Regions from separate parts of the Arthrobacter sp. 01L42 genome, predicted to be linked through region 2. Evidence: predicted binding sites of a transcription regulator. Region 2 holds the regulator's gene; the other holds the start of a gene.
The links. The regulator LexA, encoded in region 2, represses DNA repair genes until DNA is damaged. The targets are predictions, from matches to a motif close to TCGAACANNTGTTCGA.

Region 1: a site for LexA is predicted at 2,446-2,461, ahead of AC1DN2_RS19595 (LexA family protein). Genes of this name have one in related genera too.

What each region holds. Positions count from the first base shown of each region.
Region 1 covers NZ_JBFTSL010000027.1:51,788-59,338, reverse strand. Annotated here, with positions in the region: gene AC1DN2_RS19610 (DUF3846 domain-containing protein) at 1-114, opposite strand, end outside; gene AC1DN2_RS19605 (hypothetical protein) at 192-620, opposite strand; gene AC1DN2_RS19600 (helicase associated domain-containing protein) at 1,468-2,124, shown strand; gene AC1DN2_RS19595 (LexA family protein) at 2,475-2,906, shown strand; gene AC1DN2_RS19590 (Y-family DNA polymerase) at 2,917-4,197, shown strand; gene AC1DN2_RS19585 (hypothetical protein) at 4,236-4,571, shown strand; gene AC1DN2_RS19580 (hypothetical protein) at 4,634-4,942, shown strand; gene AC1DN2_RS19575 (hypothetical protein) at 4,987-5,271, shown strand; gene AC1DN2_RS19570 (ATP-dependent DNA ligase) at 5,258-6,301, shown strand; gene AC1DN2_RS19565 (hypothetical protein) at 6,374-6,928, shown strand; gene AC1DN2_RS19560 (type III restriction-modification system endonuclease) at 7,044-7,551, opposite strand, start outside.
Region 2 covers NZ_JBFTSL010000004.1:182,555-190,105, forward strand. Annotated here, with positions in the region: gene AC1DN2_RS05120 (ATP-dependent DNA helicase) at 1-1,811, shown strand, start outside; gene lexA (transcriptional repressor LexA) at 1,924-2,673, opposite strand; gene AC1DN2_RS05130 (LysM peptidoglycan-binding domain-containing protein) at 3,206-3,610, shown strand; gene AC1DN2_RS05135 (histidinol-phosphate transaminase) at 3,679-4,797, shown strand; gene hisB (imidazoleglycerol-phosphate dehydratase HisB) at 4,869-5,495, shown strand; gene hisH (imidazole glycerol phosphate synthase subunit HisH) at 5,492-6,241, shown strand; gene AC1DN2_RS05150 (hypothetical protein) at 6,242-6,400, shown strand; gene priA (bifunctional 1-(5-phosphoribosyl)-5-((5-phosphoribosylamino)methylideneamino)imidazole-4-carboxamide isomerase/phosphoribosylanthranilate isomerase PriA) at 6,442-7,188, shown strand; gene AC1DN2_RS05160 (SseB family protein) at 7,203-7,551, shown strand, end outside.

The DNA of each region.
Region 1 (7,551 bases), on a different contig from region 2:
TTCGATATTTCCGGCCACGAGGGCTTGCAGGTTCTCCAGTGATGCGTCGATGGTTTCGACCCGGGCCGGTTCGTGTCCGTCGGCGGGAATGATCAGGGCGGTGCAGGTGCTCATCAGGGGTTGTCCTCTCAAGTGGTTCGGTGGGGTCCGGCGCCCCGCCGTCATCGGCGGGGCACCGGCTGTGACTCTGGTTAGGCGGCGTTGACCGTGTAGGGCTGGCGGTAGCGGGAGGGCAATTCCGCGGCGGCTTCCGGGAGGTCGTCCGGGCCGTGGGCCTGTCCGTTCTTCCACGAGAAGAACGCCTGTTCGGTGATCGCTTCCCACTGCCGGGCCTTGGTCCGGTAGAACGTGCAGCTGACGTCTCCCTCGCAGTACGTGGCGACGCCGAAGAGGTTGCCGATGCTGTCAGCGGTCCGCGTGGCCGCGACCATGACGTAGGGCCACTGGCCCAGGTCCCAGCCGTCACAGCCCCAGCTGGGGATGACGGCCCAGCCTTCGGCTTCGATGAGTTCCATCCAGTCGTACCCGCCGTTCATGTGGTAATCGCCCAGCACGGTCACTCCGTCGATGGCTTCCCCGGTGTCCTTGGTGGTCACCGTCTTCGTGGTTACTGCGTTCATGGTGTTGCTCCTTCTTGTCCGAGAAGTTGGGGTGAGTGGGGCGGCTTAGGTGACCGGCCAGCGTCCCTGCTCCCCCGTTGTTTTTTTGTTGCTGGCAAGCTTGCTTGCTCGGCGGCCGACGGAGGCCTGTCTACCGCAGGCAAGGGGAAGGAAATTCCCGGAGGAAATCAGCGACGCAGGAGCGCCGGAGGGACATTTCCTGCACCGCAGGCCCCGACGAAGGAGGGGCTAGACGGGCTGGAGCGGACGCCTAGAATCCGCAGGACAGCAACACAAAAACGTCGTAGACGTAGACAGGGCCGGGATCACCGGAGCCCTGCGACGGCGAACCTGGACCCAACAGCCGGCCGCGCCAGCGGACGCCCCATAACTGGTTGGAGCGCAGCGGAGGCCAGGGGCCTTGATACGGTGGACGGGTCCCGTCAGTCACAGCGCACTCCTGTCCCGAGTGGCACTCCTTGCGGGGCATAGACTCCCGAACCTGGAGGACTACCGGAATGGGCCTCAGAAGCTTCTTTCAGCGGAAACCAGCCCTTGGATCATCTGCGACGCCGTCCCCCGCGAATCAGACTCAAGGCCAGTTCCTGTCACCCGAGGACCTGGCTGATCTGGAAGCGGCGTGGGCCGACCTCGCGGCGGCCGCCGAGGCATCGGAAATGACGAATTTTCATGCTTGCACCCGCACAGGGAGGTCCTGGACCGAAGATCCGGCAGCGGTCAGGGCGGCAGCGGCAACTCTGCGGGAGTTCCCGGCGCTGGAGGACCAGCCGCCACAGTAGCTGTCACAGGGCCGCGCCTGCCATGGCAGGGCACGCCTGCCAGGAGCCGTGGCAGGATGGGGTCCATTATGGACAGGCCGTTACGGCGCGCTCCGGACGCGGAATGGGTGCTGATGTACCGGCTCGGACTGAGCCGGCAACGTATCGCTGCCCTGGTGCGCGCTGAGCCGGCTGCTGTTGGATACCACCTGGTTATCGCCCGCCGCCTGGACCCGGGTCTCGAGGCCGAGCATCAGGCTGCCGCTGGCGCCGCCCCAATTCCTTATCCCTCCCCCAAAGACCTCGCCCGCATGGAAGAGGTCATCGCTTGGGTCTCGGCCGAAGGCCGGCAGCCCAACGGCCGTTCCGCAGACCGGGACGAACGCTCCATGGCGCGATGGCTCTCCCGACGCCGGCGCGAAGCAGCCGATGGCGCCCTCGACCCCGCCTACAGCGCCGGTCTCGCCCAGGTGCCCGGGTGGTCGGGCGGCCGCAGGCAATCTGAAGACGAATCCCGCTGGCACGACCGACTCGCCCAGCTCGCGGTCTACCGCGAGGAGGGCAACGACTGGCCTCGCCACGGGAAGGCCGATTCAGAACGGGAACATACCCTCGGGGTGTGGATCCACACCCAGCGGTACAAGCGCCGCCGCGGCGAACTCGACCTTCTGAGGGTCAAGCTCCTGGACGATGCAGCTCCCGGGTGGCAGACCGGGCGAACCCGTGGCCGCCCCCCACGGCGGTGACCGGAAGGTCACGTCTCCAGCGGCCAGGAAGTCAGGCCCGCTAGTAGACTTACATCGGCTCTCCAGTCCCCCCAGCTTGGAGAGCCGGGAGCCTCTGCGCTTGAGTCCTGGACTCGCGCGGAGGCTTTCCTCATAAGCCCAACAGAAACCACGTTGTGGCCAAGCAGCAAACGACCCCACCAGGTTGTGCCCACTGGGGGCAGGTGGAGCCCTCCGCACAGCTCAGAGCTGTCCCCATTGGCGTACAACCCGTCCCGTTGAAATGCCCAGCCATGACCCTCGATGGTTCTTTTGTCGGCCCGCACCAGTAGACTGAATGAATCGAACATATATTCGAATAAAGGTGTGTTGTGGGCGTTGTTGTCGGTCCTCGTGTGATAGATGCGGGCATGTCGTTGTTGTCGGTGCTGATCTCGCCGGTCCCCGTCGCGGCCGGGTATCCCTCGCCGGCGCAGGACTACTTTGATGGCCGGATTGACCTGAATGAGCACCTGATCAAGGACATCACCAGCACCTACGTCGTGCGGGTGTCCGGGGACTCGATGGAAGGCGCCGGCATCAGCGACGGCGATGAACTGATCGTGAACCGGGCCCTGGAACCCAAAGACGGGTCCGTGGTCATCGCGGTTCTGGACGGGGAGCTGACCATCAAGCGGCTGCGGATCACGGGAAGCGGGGTCGTGCTGCAGGCGGAGAATCCGGCGTACCCGGATATCCGGGTCCCGTCGGTCGCGGATCTGGTCATCTGGGGCGTCGCGACCCGCTGCCTGCATCATGTCTAAGCCCGCTTTAATGCGGTACATGCCGCAGATCGCGCACGTGGATGTGAACTGCTTCTACGCGTCGGCCGAGCGTGCGTTCAACCCGTCCCTGGAGGGTCGGCCCGTCGTGGTCCTGTCCAACAACGACGGCTGCGCCGTCACCCGGTCCCCCGAGGCCAAGGCCCTCGGCATCCCCATGGGAGAACCCTGGTTCAAACTCGCCCCGCGGGCCAAGGAATGGGGACTCGTTGCCCTGTCCAGCAACTACGAGCTCTACGGCGACATCAGTGCCCGGGTGATGGAACTGCTGGGCCGGTACTCGGCCTGGCTGGAGGTCTACAGCATCGACGAGGCGTTCCTCGGCGTCAAAGGCGCGCCGGGCGACCTGCTGGCCCTGGGCCGGACCATGAAGGCCGCCGTCAGGCGGAACGTCGGGGTTCCCGTCTGCGTCGGAATCGCCGCCACCAAGACCCTGGCGAAACTGGCCAACAAATGGGCCAAGAACAACCCGGCTTTCGACGGCGTCTGCCACTGGGACTCCGTGCCGGCCGCGGACCGGGAATCCCTGATGCGCCGCCTGTCCGTGATTGAGATCTGGGGTGTCGCCACGCGGTTGACCAAACGTCTGAACGCCCTGGGCATCCATTCCATCCTGGACCTGTCCCGGGCGGATCCGGTCATGATCCGGGACCGGTTCTCCGTGGTCATGATGCGCACCGTCCTGGAACTGCAGGGAACCCCGTGCATCCCGATGGAGGAAGAGCGGATCGGCCGGGACCAGCTCATCTTCTCCCGCTCCTTCGCCACGCCGATCACCACGGCGGCCGGGATGCGGCAGGTCCTGAGCGTTTACGGCCAGCAGGCCTCGGCGCGGCTGGCCAAGCACGGGCTCCAGGCCAAAGTCCTCACCGCGTTCGCCGGGACCTCGCACTTCAACCCGAAAGACACCGCCTACCCCTCGGTGTGCGTTCCGCTGCCGATGCCCACCGCGGACCCGGTCCTGCTGACAAGGGCGGCCCACGCCCTCCTCCCGCTCATCAACGAGGGCATCAGGTACGCCAGGGCCGGCATCATGGTCACCGATCTGCGGCCCACCGGCAATCAGGCACCGCTGGCCCTGTTCGAAAATCCGCACGAGGAACGCCGCGTCGGAGCGCTTCTGGAAGATGTGACCCGCCGGTACGGGCGCGGCTCGATCGGCCTCGGCCACGCCGGAATCCGGGGCGGGCCGGACTGGACCATGAAACGGGACATGCTATCCCCCCGCTACACCACCCACTGGGACGAACTCCCCCTCGTCAAAGCCGCCTAAACCACCCGCGCGACCGCACCACGAAAGAGCACCACTCCATGAGCACCATCGCCGACACCGCCCCGCAGACCCACGACACACTGGTCCGACTCGACGCGGCAGGCAAACCCCTGGCCATCCGGCACGACGGACGGATCTGGCTGGTCGATCCCGACACGGAATCCCGGCACTGGTTCGGAAGGGACGCCTGGTGGGACACCCGACGCACAGCAGCCGTAGGCAGCGGCGACCTGGTCAGTATCGAATACTGGCAAGTTCAGGTCCGCTCCGGGACCCATTCGGCCCTCCGGACCGCCACGCTCCGCCGGGAACCGCTCTCCACGCACTGGCTCCTGGAAAACATCAGCGATGCCGAAGAGGCACCCGAAAATTGAACCGCCAACCCATCAACGATCAGATGTGGGCAGGGATTCGGACGGAATTCACGCTGCCGCCCTTGGAACAGGTCCACCGCCGCCTCTCGGAGCTCATGGAGGACCCGGAACCGGTGATGCAGCAGCTCATCCGCGTATTCATCGACGACGGCACCTTCTGCCCGGGATTCCAGTTTCTTCCCGGCGGACAACTCCGCCCGCCGGTAGTTGTGCTCTTTGAGCGTGCGCTGGAGCTGCAGATCCCGCACAACTACTTCACGCTCTGGATGGTCACCCCCTCCAGGGACCTGGCCGGGTCCCGCCCCGTCGACCACCTGAAAGGCGACCCCGCTCCCCTGCTGCGCGCGCTGGAATCCTACCGCTGGCGCTAAAAACTAGCTCTTGACCGCGCCGGCGGGGTGGGTAGCGTTGGCCCATGGGAATCATCTACGACAACCCGGACCTCGCGGCCCTGACGCTGACCCGGCTCGCCGCGGAAGAATCCGAAGGACCCGGCGCCCTGGAAGGGCGCATGCTCGACTATCTGGACGGCCTGGAACAACGCAACGGCACCCCCTTCCTGGAGCTGGTGGCCATCATCCTCGCCCGGGTCCACTTCAAATCCCTGGACGACCTGGCCCGGGCCACCGGCGACGATTCGGCAGCATTGCTGGACGCCGCCGAGATAGAGGCGCTGGAAGGCCTCGATGGCGGTAGCTAGACCGCCGTCCGGGCCCGGGCTGCCGGCGGGCCTTGTCCTGCCACTGAAGGTGGCCCTGGCCCGGGCCATCACGAGGATGCCACCAGCTGATGCGTTGCCCGGGAGTCTGTCCTATGAGCCCAAATGGGACGGGTACCGCTGCGTCGCGATCCACGACGACCACGGGGTGACCCTGTGGTCCAGGCAGGGCAAGGAGCTCACTCGGTACTTCCCGGAACTCGTTGCGGCCATCGCATCCGCGGTGCCGCCCGGGTGCGTGATCGACGGGGAAGCCGTGATCTGGACACAAGGCCGGCTGGACTTCTCCGCACTGCAGCAGCGCCTCGGCGCCGGCCCGAAGACCCTACCCGGACTAGTCCGCGAGACACCCGCCAACTACGTCGCATTCGACCTCCTGGCCGTGGCCGGACACGATGCCCGGGAACTGGCGCTGTACCAAAGGCGGACACTCCTGGAAGAACTCGCCAGCACATGGCAACCTCCGCTGTCCCTCTCCCCCACAACCACCGATCCCGACGTGGCGGCCCGGTGGTTTGAAGAGCTTCCCCACACCGGGATCGAGGGGCTTCTCATTAAAAGAAACGACCAACCGTACGCCGGAGGGGTCAGGAACTGGCTGAAACTAAAGCACCGGGAAACGGTGGAGGTCGTCTGCGGGGCGGTCATCGGCCCGATCACCCAGCCGTCCGAGGTCGTGGCCGGCCTGATCCTGGACGGCGAACTGCGGATCGTGGGCCGGTCAACGCCGCTGAAGACAGCGGACGCCCGGAAACTGGCACAGTGGCTACAGCCGCCACGTGGCACGCACCCGTGGCCAACCATGGTGAAGGGCACCACGCTTGACGGGTTCAACCGCGACAAAGAACCCGTAGCACTGACCCTCGTGGCCCCGGTGGTCGTGGAAGTCTCCGCCGACACAGCCTGGTCCGGCCGGTCCTTCCGCCATCCCCTCCGTCTCGTCCGGGCAAGGCCCGAGCTGTCCCCAACAGACATCGGCCTGCCCGCCATGCTCCGGCCGGACATTCAATAGCATTCCTGTGGCTATTGTCAGGGGTCCCTGACACACTAACTGTCAGGATCACCTGACAGAAGAGGCGGGGCTATGGGCTGGATATCAACCGATAACGAACACGAAGGCTGGGCAGCCTGCGTGGCACCGGACGGGCGACTGTCCGCATCATCATCCGCCGACGGAATGCTCGTCAAGGGCATCACCGGGCACTACCCACCGGACAAGATGCTGCCCGACTACGAAGTAATCCCGGACAGTCAGATCATTGGCTGGCGCGGAGCCTGCGAATGCGGCTGGCGCGGCGAGCTGTGGGAACGGGTCACGTCGCCGGCTGCCGCCGACTTCAGCCGCCGTCGGGACTACGTTTCACCCGATGAATTCGCCAACGCTTCCGGCGAGGTCGAGGAGGCCATCCATGACGAGTGGAAAGCGCACATAGCCCCATCGGAAGCCACCGGCGGTGTGGAAGCGGCCGCCCGCGAATACAACCAGGCCGGACGTCGTCTGGATAAAGCCGTCGCAGCCGCAAAGGCGGCCGGGGCGTCCTGGGCGGACATAGGGCGCGCAGTAGGCATCAGCAGGCAGTCCGCGCACGAACGGTGGAACGACAGATTGAACCCCGGCTCATCCAGTGAGCAGGTCTGAGATTCCATCCGGGCGGAGTTCAGCAGCTAGAGCGTGATGCGCTGGGCGGTATTTCTGGTCCGCTGCTATATGGGACGATTCAGCTCACGAGCCCGCGTACTCGTGGTCCACTAACTCATTTGGACCCGTCCCCGACGAGCTGCATGAGCTTGCCATAGTCGGTCACAACGTCGTACGTCACGTTCTCATCATGCTTGCGGTTTAGCTCGGCGAAGAACTTGCGGGCGCATTCGATCTTCGCTTCCTCAACTCCCCGAAGCTGCATCGAGGACAGCGAGCCCTTGGTCTCAGCGACAAAGTAGACGTGCCTGACCGCGCCCTCCTGGAACGCGATGGCCCAGTCCGGGTTATAGTCGCCGACCGGAGTCGGGATGAAGAAGCCCCGCGGTAGCTTGGCGTAGACGACAACCTCGTTGCTGGTGTCCAGCTCGGTGACGAAGGCACGTTCGCCCTTGGAGTCGGTAACCACGTAGTCGTAGATGTGCTTCTTCAGCCTCCCCCCCGCCTTGGCGAAGTCCTGCTTCGTCTGGTTGGCGGTGAAGATCGCGGTGTCATGCCGCTCGGCAAGCGTGTCGTACGTCAGGTGCTGAACGATCACGGCGGCCTTCTGCTCATTGATCAGT
Region 2 (7,551 bases):
TCTCCACCGCCACCCTGGCACTGCAAACGCAGATTGTGGGCCGGGACCTGCCCAGGCTGCTCAAGACCATCACCCCTGCCCTGGAGCGGCCCGTCAAGGTCGCCCTGGTCAAGGGCCGGTCCAACTACGTCTGCCGGCACAAACTCGAGGGCGGCTTCCCGTCCGAAGAACCTTCCGAGGGACAGCTGTTTTCCCTCGGCGAGGACACGTCCGTGCCGCACTTCGCCGCCGCACTTGGCGGGCCGTCCTCCCAGCTGGGCAAGGAAGTTGTCCGGCTGCGCGAATGGGCCGAGGAGACCGCCACGGGGGACCGCGACGAGCTCATGCCGGGCGTCACGGACCGGGCCTGGCGCCAGGTCTCGGTCACCTCCATGGAGTGCCTCGGCGCGCAGAAATGCCCGCTCGCGGCCGAATGCTTCAGCGAACTGGCACGGCAGAACGCCGCCGATGCCGACGTCGTGGTCACCAACCACGCCATGCTCGCCGTCAGTGCCTTCGAAGGCCTGGCGGTGCTGCCCGAGTACGACGTCGTCGTGGTGGATGAAGCACACGAACTTCAGGACCGCGTCACGGGCGCGGTCTCGGGCCAGCTCTCCGTGGCGATGGTGCACGCCGCCGCGTCCGGGGCCCGGAAGCACACGGGCATCACCGTGGATGCGCTGAACAATGCCGCCGCCCACCTGGAGCTCGCCATCGACGGCGTCCCCAGCGGGCTGATGCCCAACGGCCTGAACAGCGAGCAGCTGGACTGCATCGACCAACTGCGCGACGCGTGCCGCGCCGCCCTGTCCGATTCCAAGGGGGACAGCTCCGTGTCGGCGGACGGCGGACGGCAGCTGGCCCGCTCGCGCCTCATGGTCATCCTGGAGCTCTGTGAACGCCTCCTGGCCGCGCGCGAAAACCGCGAAGTCGTGTGGTTCTCCCGCAACAGCAGCTTCGACCCGGCGCAGGGCTACTCCCAGCCGGACGAGAGCGCGCCGGCGTTGATCAACGTTGCCCCGCTGAGCGTCGCAGGGCGGTTGCGCGAGGGCCTGTTCGCGGACCACACCGTCATCCTGACCTCGGCCACACTGACCATCGGCGCTGCCTTCGAACCCGCCGCCGGCGGCCTGGGCCTGGTTGGCAACGGCGCCCCGAGCTGGACCGGCGTCGACGTCGGCTCCCCGTTCGACTACCCGAAGCAGGGCATCCTCTACGTAGCCCGGCACCTACCCAAACCCGGCCGCGGAACGTCCCCCGAGGCCCTGGACGAACTCGAGAAGCTGATCCGCGCCTCCGGCGGAGGCGCCCTGTGCCTGTTCTCCTCGCGGCGCGCCGCAGAGGAAGCAGCCGAGGCCATGCGGCCCCGGCTGGGCCTCAGCATCCTGTGCCAGGGGGAGTCGACCATGACGGCGCTCGTGCGGCAGTTTGCCGACGAACCTGACACGTGTTTGTTCGGCACCATGTCCCTCTGGCAGGGCGTCGACGTCCCTGGCGTGTCCTGCCGGCTGGTGGTCATCGACCGGATTCCCTTCCCGCGGCCGGACGACCCGCTGATGACGGCACGTTCGCGGGCCGTGGCCCAGTCCGGCGGCAATGGCTTCATGGCCGTCTCGGCCACGCACGCCGCCATCCGCCTCGCGCAGGGCGCCGGACGGCTGATCCGCTCGACCTCGGATAGGGGCGTGGTGGCAGTGCTGGATTCGCGGCTCTCCACAGAGCGTTACGGCGGCTTCCTGCGCGCCGCGCTGCCGCCGTTCTGGCCCACCACCGATTCATCGATAGCCATGGCAGCCCTGAAGCGCCTGGCGAAAGACTCCGCGAAAGCTTAAGTCCCAAACCGGGGCCGTCACCCTGCGCCGGAAATCCGCCGCGGGGTGGCCGCTAGGAACTGGCAGCATGCCCCGGATGGCTAAGGGGAGCGCAGTTTAGAGTGAGCGCAGTTTAGAGGGAGCGCAGTACCGATACGACCTTGCCCATGATGACGGCGTGGTCGCCCAGGATGGGCTCGTACTGGGTGTTTTGCGGCAACAGCCACGTGTGGCCGTCCCGCTGGCGGAAGGTCTTGACCGTGGCTTCGTCGTCCAGCAGGGCGGCAACGATATCGCCGTTCACGGCATCACCCTGGCGGCGGACAACCACCCAGTCGCCGTCGCAGATGGCGGCGTCGATCATCGAGTCGCCGGCCACCTTGAGCATGAAGAGTTCGCCATGGCCCACGAGTTGGCGGGGCAGCGGCATGACGTCCTCCACCACCTGGTCCGCGAGGATCGGCCCGCCGGCGGCGATGCGTCCGACGAACGGCACCATTGCCGTGTCAGTGGCGCTGGCGAGCTCGGTTACCGACAGGCCGCCTACGGCCCGCAAGGGGCTGGACTTCTCGATACCAGATATCGGCGTGGCCCCCTCGTCCAGGGTCAGCGGCATGAGCACTTCCATGGCCCGGGGCCGCTTCGGATCACGCCGCAGGTAGCCGAGCTTTTCCAGTTGGGAGAGCTGGTGGGTCACGCTCGACAGGCTGGCGAGACCGACGGTGTCTCCGATTTCGCGCATGGACGGCGGGTAGCCCTTGTCCGTGACGGACCGCTGGATGGTCTCCAGGATTTTCTTTTGCCGGACGGTGAGGCTCTTGGGGGCCCGGGCGGGCTGCGGGCTCCGTGGGGTGGCCCTGCCGCCGGTGGCTTGTGCTGCCATGTTCGCCAACGCCTTTCCGTTCCGCCCGGCTGCCGTGGCTGCTGTCACCGGGAACTTCCGGCCTGAAATGTCAGACCCTGCTGATCAACTACGAATGAATTCCCACTTTTAGTTCGAAAGTGGGAGTTCGAAAGTGGTTGTCCTGTCCCTCAAAAATAGGCCAGCCGCAGACCTTTTTCAAACATTTGTTCTAGCGAGTCTCGACATCGTTCGTTAGTAAGTGCTAAAACAGAACCAGCAAGATTCGAATATGTGTTCGATTCCAACGATCTGGGTTCGCAGACAATGTTCGGTTCTATGTTCGAAGGTTCGGCCGGTTGGCGGCGAGTACGTGAGTACGCCGGGCGGCAACTTATGGTCCAGGAGGGCTCAGTTCATGTCAGTTTCAAGCGCGTTTGACGGCACTAACATTCAGGGCGTCACGACCCGCCACCGTGGTGTTGGTCCGGGTGGCGCAGTGGATCGCCGCAGCATCGGACACGGCAGCATCGGACACGGCGGCCTCGCCCAAAGCGGTTCCAGTCACGGCAACGTGTACCCGCTCAACGCCAGGCGCCGCGGCTCCGCGCAGTCGCGGGCGCAGCAAGGAGCCGCCGCCGCGGTTTCCGGCGGCCGGACCAAGCAGCCGCCGCTTCGGCTCACCCGGCGCGGACGCTTCGTCTTTTTCGGCGTCCCCCTGATTCTGCTGGCGGCGTTCATCCTGTCCTTCAGCGGATTCCTCAACGCTCCCGCGAAAGCGGCAGATTCCGCAGACCAGCTCTCGGTGACGCCGACCGTATCCGTCACAGTCCAACCGGGGGAGTCCCTCTGGGCCATTGCCGGGTCGGTGGCCCCGGAGCGCGATCCCCGCGATGTTGTGGCCGATATCGTGCAGTTGAACAATCTGGACGCCGCGCGTGTGATGCCGGGCCAGCAACTGTTTGTTCCGTCCAAGTAGCCACCCCCGGGTGCCGTCGCGGGCGTCACAGTTTCAGCGCCCGTCCCGCTACCACTTAAACTGGTCACGTGACTGACCAGCTTGAGCGCCTCAACCGACTGCCCCTCCGAACCAATCTGCGTGGCCTGCGTCCGTATGGCGCGCCGCAGCTGGACGTCCCCATCCTGCTCAACGTCAACGAGAACACCCATGGGGTCCCGGCCGATGTCCGCGCCGCGATTACCGAAGCCGTGAGCGCCGCCGCTGCCGGGCTGAACCGCTATCCGGACCGCGAATTCACCGAATTGCGCGAAGCCCTCGCCGAATACCTTGGCCATGGGCTGGACGCGGAGAACATCTGGGCCGCGAATGGTTCCAACGAAGTCCTTCAGCAAATCCTCCAGGCCTTCGGGGGCCCTGGCCGGACGGCCCTCGGGTTCCCTCCCACGTATTCGATGTACCCGCTGCTGGCCTCCGGCACGGATACGGAGTACGTCGTCGGGGCCCGCGCGTCCGACTATGGGCTCAGTGCGGAATCAGCGGCACAGCAAGTCCGCGAGCTTCAGCCCAACATTGTCTTCCTCTGTTCCCCGAACAACCCGACCGGCACGGGGCTGGGCCTTGATGTGGTCGAGGCAGTCTATGACGCCGGCGAGGCCAGCCAGACCATCGTGATCGTCGACGAGGCCTATCACGAGTTCGCCCACGACGGCACGCCCAGTGCCCTCACCCTGCTGCCTGGCCGGGAGCGGCTCATCGTCTCGCGCACCATGAGCAAGGCCTTCGCCCTCGCGGGTGCGCGGCTCGGCTACATGGCCGCGGCCCCGGAGGTCGCGGATGCCCTGCGCCTGGTCCGTCTCCCGTACCACCTCTCCGCTATCACCCAGGCTGCGGCCCTGGCTGCCCTGCGCCACCGGGAGGCGCTCATGGCGGACGTCGAGGACATCAAGCGCCAGCGCGACCGGATCGTGTCGGAACTGACGCGGTTGGGCTTGACCCCGGCCGCGTCTGATTCCAACTACGTGTTCTTCGGCGGCCTCGAGAACCCCCATGAGGTTTGGCAGCGCATGCTGGACGCCGGTGTCCTCATCCGCGACGTCGGTATTCCGGGGCACCTGCGCGTCACCGCCGGCACTGAGACAGAAACCACAGCCTTCCTGGAGGCACTTGAACTCATCCTGGCCGGCTCCGCAAAGCCGCAGGCCTAGACTTGGTGGGGAGCCCAATCGTCCCCGCCAGATTGCCCAACACCCTGCCTTCTTCCAAAGGACACATCTACATGAGCACCACCGGATCCACCGCCGCCGAGGGCCGGACCGCACGCATGGAACGGACCACCAGCGAGTCCTCGGTCCTGGTCGAGATCAACCTGGACGGCACCGGCGTTTCAGACATCAGCACGTCGGTCCCGTTCTACGACCACATGCTGACGGCCCTCAGCAAGCACTCCTTGATCGACATGACCGTCAAGGCCACCGGCGACACCCACATCGATGTCCACCACACTGTCGAGGACGTGGCCATCACTTTCGGCGAGGTTCTGCGGACCGCCCTGGGCAACAAAGCCGGGATCCGCCGCTTTGGCGAGGCGACCGTTCCCCTCGATGAGGCCCTCGCGCAAGCTGTCGTGGACGTCTCCGGCCGTCCCTACCTGGTCCACGCCGGCGAGCCGGCAGGCCAGGAATACCACCTGATCGGCGGCCACTTTACGGGCTCCCTGACCCGCCACGTCTTCGAGGCGATCACCCTTCACGCCGGGATCTGCCTGCACATGAACGTCACTGCCGGGCGTGACCCCCACCACATCGTCGAGGCCCAGTTCAAGGCCTTTGCCCGTGCCCTGCGCGCAGCCGTCGAGCCGGATCCCCGCGTCGAGGGCATCCCGTCGACAAAAGGTGCTTTGTGACCGGCCCGGTGCTCCGCGACGGGGCCATCATCGACCCCGCCGCCGCGGCCAAGCCGGTCTCCCCGCAGGGAAAGCCCACAGTTACGGTGCTGGACTACGGCTCCGGGAATGTCCGGTCCGCCGTCCGCGCGCTGGAGCGGGCCGGCGCCGAAGTCATCCTCAGCTCCAAGCCTGAGGATGTCCTCAATGCCGACGGCCTCGTCGTCCCCGGTGTCGGCGCCTTCGAAACCGTCATGCGCGAACTCAAGGCCGTTGACGCCATCCGCATGATCGGCCGCCGTGTCGCCGGAGGCCGCCCCGTGCTGGCCATCTGCGTCGGGCTCCAAGTGCTGTTCGAGGCCGGCGTCGAACACGGCACCGAAGCCGAGGGCATGGGGGAGTGGCCCGGCAAGGTGGAACTGTTGCCTGCCGACGTCGTGCCCCACATGGGCTGGAACACCGTCGCCGTCCCCGAAGGGTCCAGGCTCTTCGCCGGGGTTGAGGACGAGCGCTTCTACTTCGTGCACTCCTACGGTGTCCAGAAGTGGGACTTCGACGTCATCCAGCCGCGGATGGCTGCGCCGCTGGTGACCTGGTCCGACCACGGTGCCCCGTTCATCGCGGCCGTGGAAAACGGCCCGCTGTGTGCCACCCAGTTCCACCCGGAGAAGTCCGGCGACGCCGGCGCCCGGCTGCTGCGCAACTGGGTCCAGAGCCTGCGCCCCGCAGCCCCGGACCGTACCGCAGCCCCGGAAGGGACCGCCTAGATGTGGTCCCTGGTGCTCATGGGCGTGGCCGGCCTGCTGGTTGGCGGCGGGATCTCCTTCCGCCAGCAGAAAAGTCCGCTCTGGGTGCAGATCGTTTTCTACATCCTCGCCGGCATGTCACTGCTGGCCGCCTACCTCCTGACCCTGCCGGCGTCCTGACCGCCCCTCCCCACCACCATCCCCAAGCTGAGGACTCCACGATGACCACCGAAACCCCGCTGCCCGTACTCGAGCTCCTGCCCGCCGTCGACGTCGTCAACGGACAGGCCGTCCGGCTCGTACAGGGCGAAGCCGGCAGCGAGACGAGCTACGGCACCCCGCTGGAGGCCGCCCTCAACTGGCAGCAGCAGGGGGCTGAGTGGGTGCATCTGGTCGACCTGGACGCCGCGTTCGGGCGCGGCTCCAACGCCGAGCTCCTGCGCGAGGTCGTCGGCCGGCTCGATATCAAGGTGGAGCTCTCCGGCGGCCTTCGCGACGACGAATCCCTTGAGAGGGCCCTCGACCTCGGCGTCGCACGCGTCAACCTGGGCACGGCGGCACTGGAAAACCCGGAATGGACGGCCCGGGTGATCGAGCGCTTCGGCGACAAGATTGCCGTCGGCCTGGATGTCCGCGGCACCACCCTCGCCGGCCGGGGCTGGACCAAGGAAGGCGGGGACCTCTGGGACGTGCTCGGCCGCCTCGAGGACGCCGGCTGCGCCCGGTACGTCGTGACCGATGTGACCAAGGACGGCACGCTCCAGGGCCCCAACGTCGAACTCCTGCGCCAGATGGTCGAGAAAACGGGCAAGCCGGTGGTCGCCTCCGGCGGCATTTCCAGCCTCGAGGATCTCAAGGTCCTGCGCTCCCTGGTGCCGCTCGGCGTCGAAGGCGCCATCGTCGGCAAGGCCCTCTACAACGGCAACTTCACCCTGCCCGAGGCCCTCGACGTCGCCGGCCGCCGCTAGCGGCGAAGGCGCCCATGACGCACTCCCACGACACCCACGACCCCAATAACCCCCACGAGACAGTGCAGGCAGGGACCGGGGCCGGTCCCATCCGGCATCTGCCCGGGCATATCGCGGCGGCCCTTGCCGGCGCCGGCGGGGCCACGGACTCCGCCGGCCAACCCTGGGCTGGGCGCAGCCTGTCCGGCAATGACGCCAAGATCCATAATTTCGACGACGACGACGGCACCGCCGACGCCGGCTATCTGGCGGCTTTGTCCGACCTCGCCGCGGGCACTGGCGACGAGGCGGCCGTGGTGGCCGCGCTGGCCACCGCCCGGGTGTTCGTGCCAATTCTCGCCCAGCTCGCCGAAGAGGGCGAGG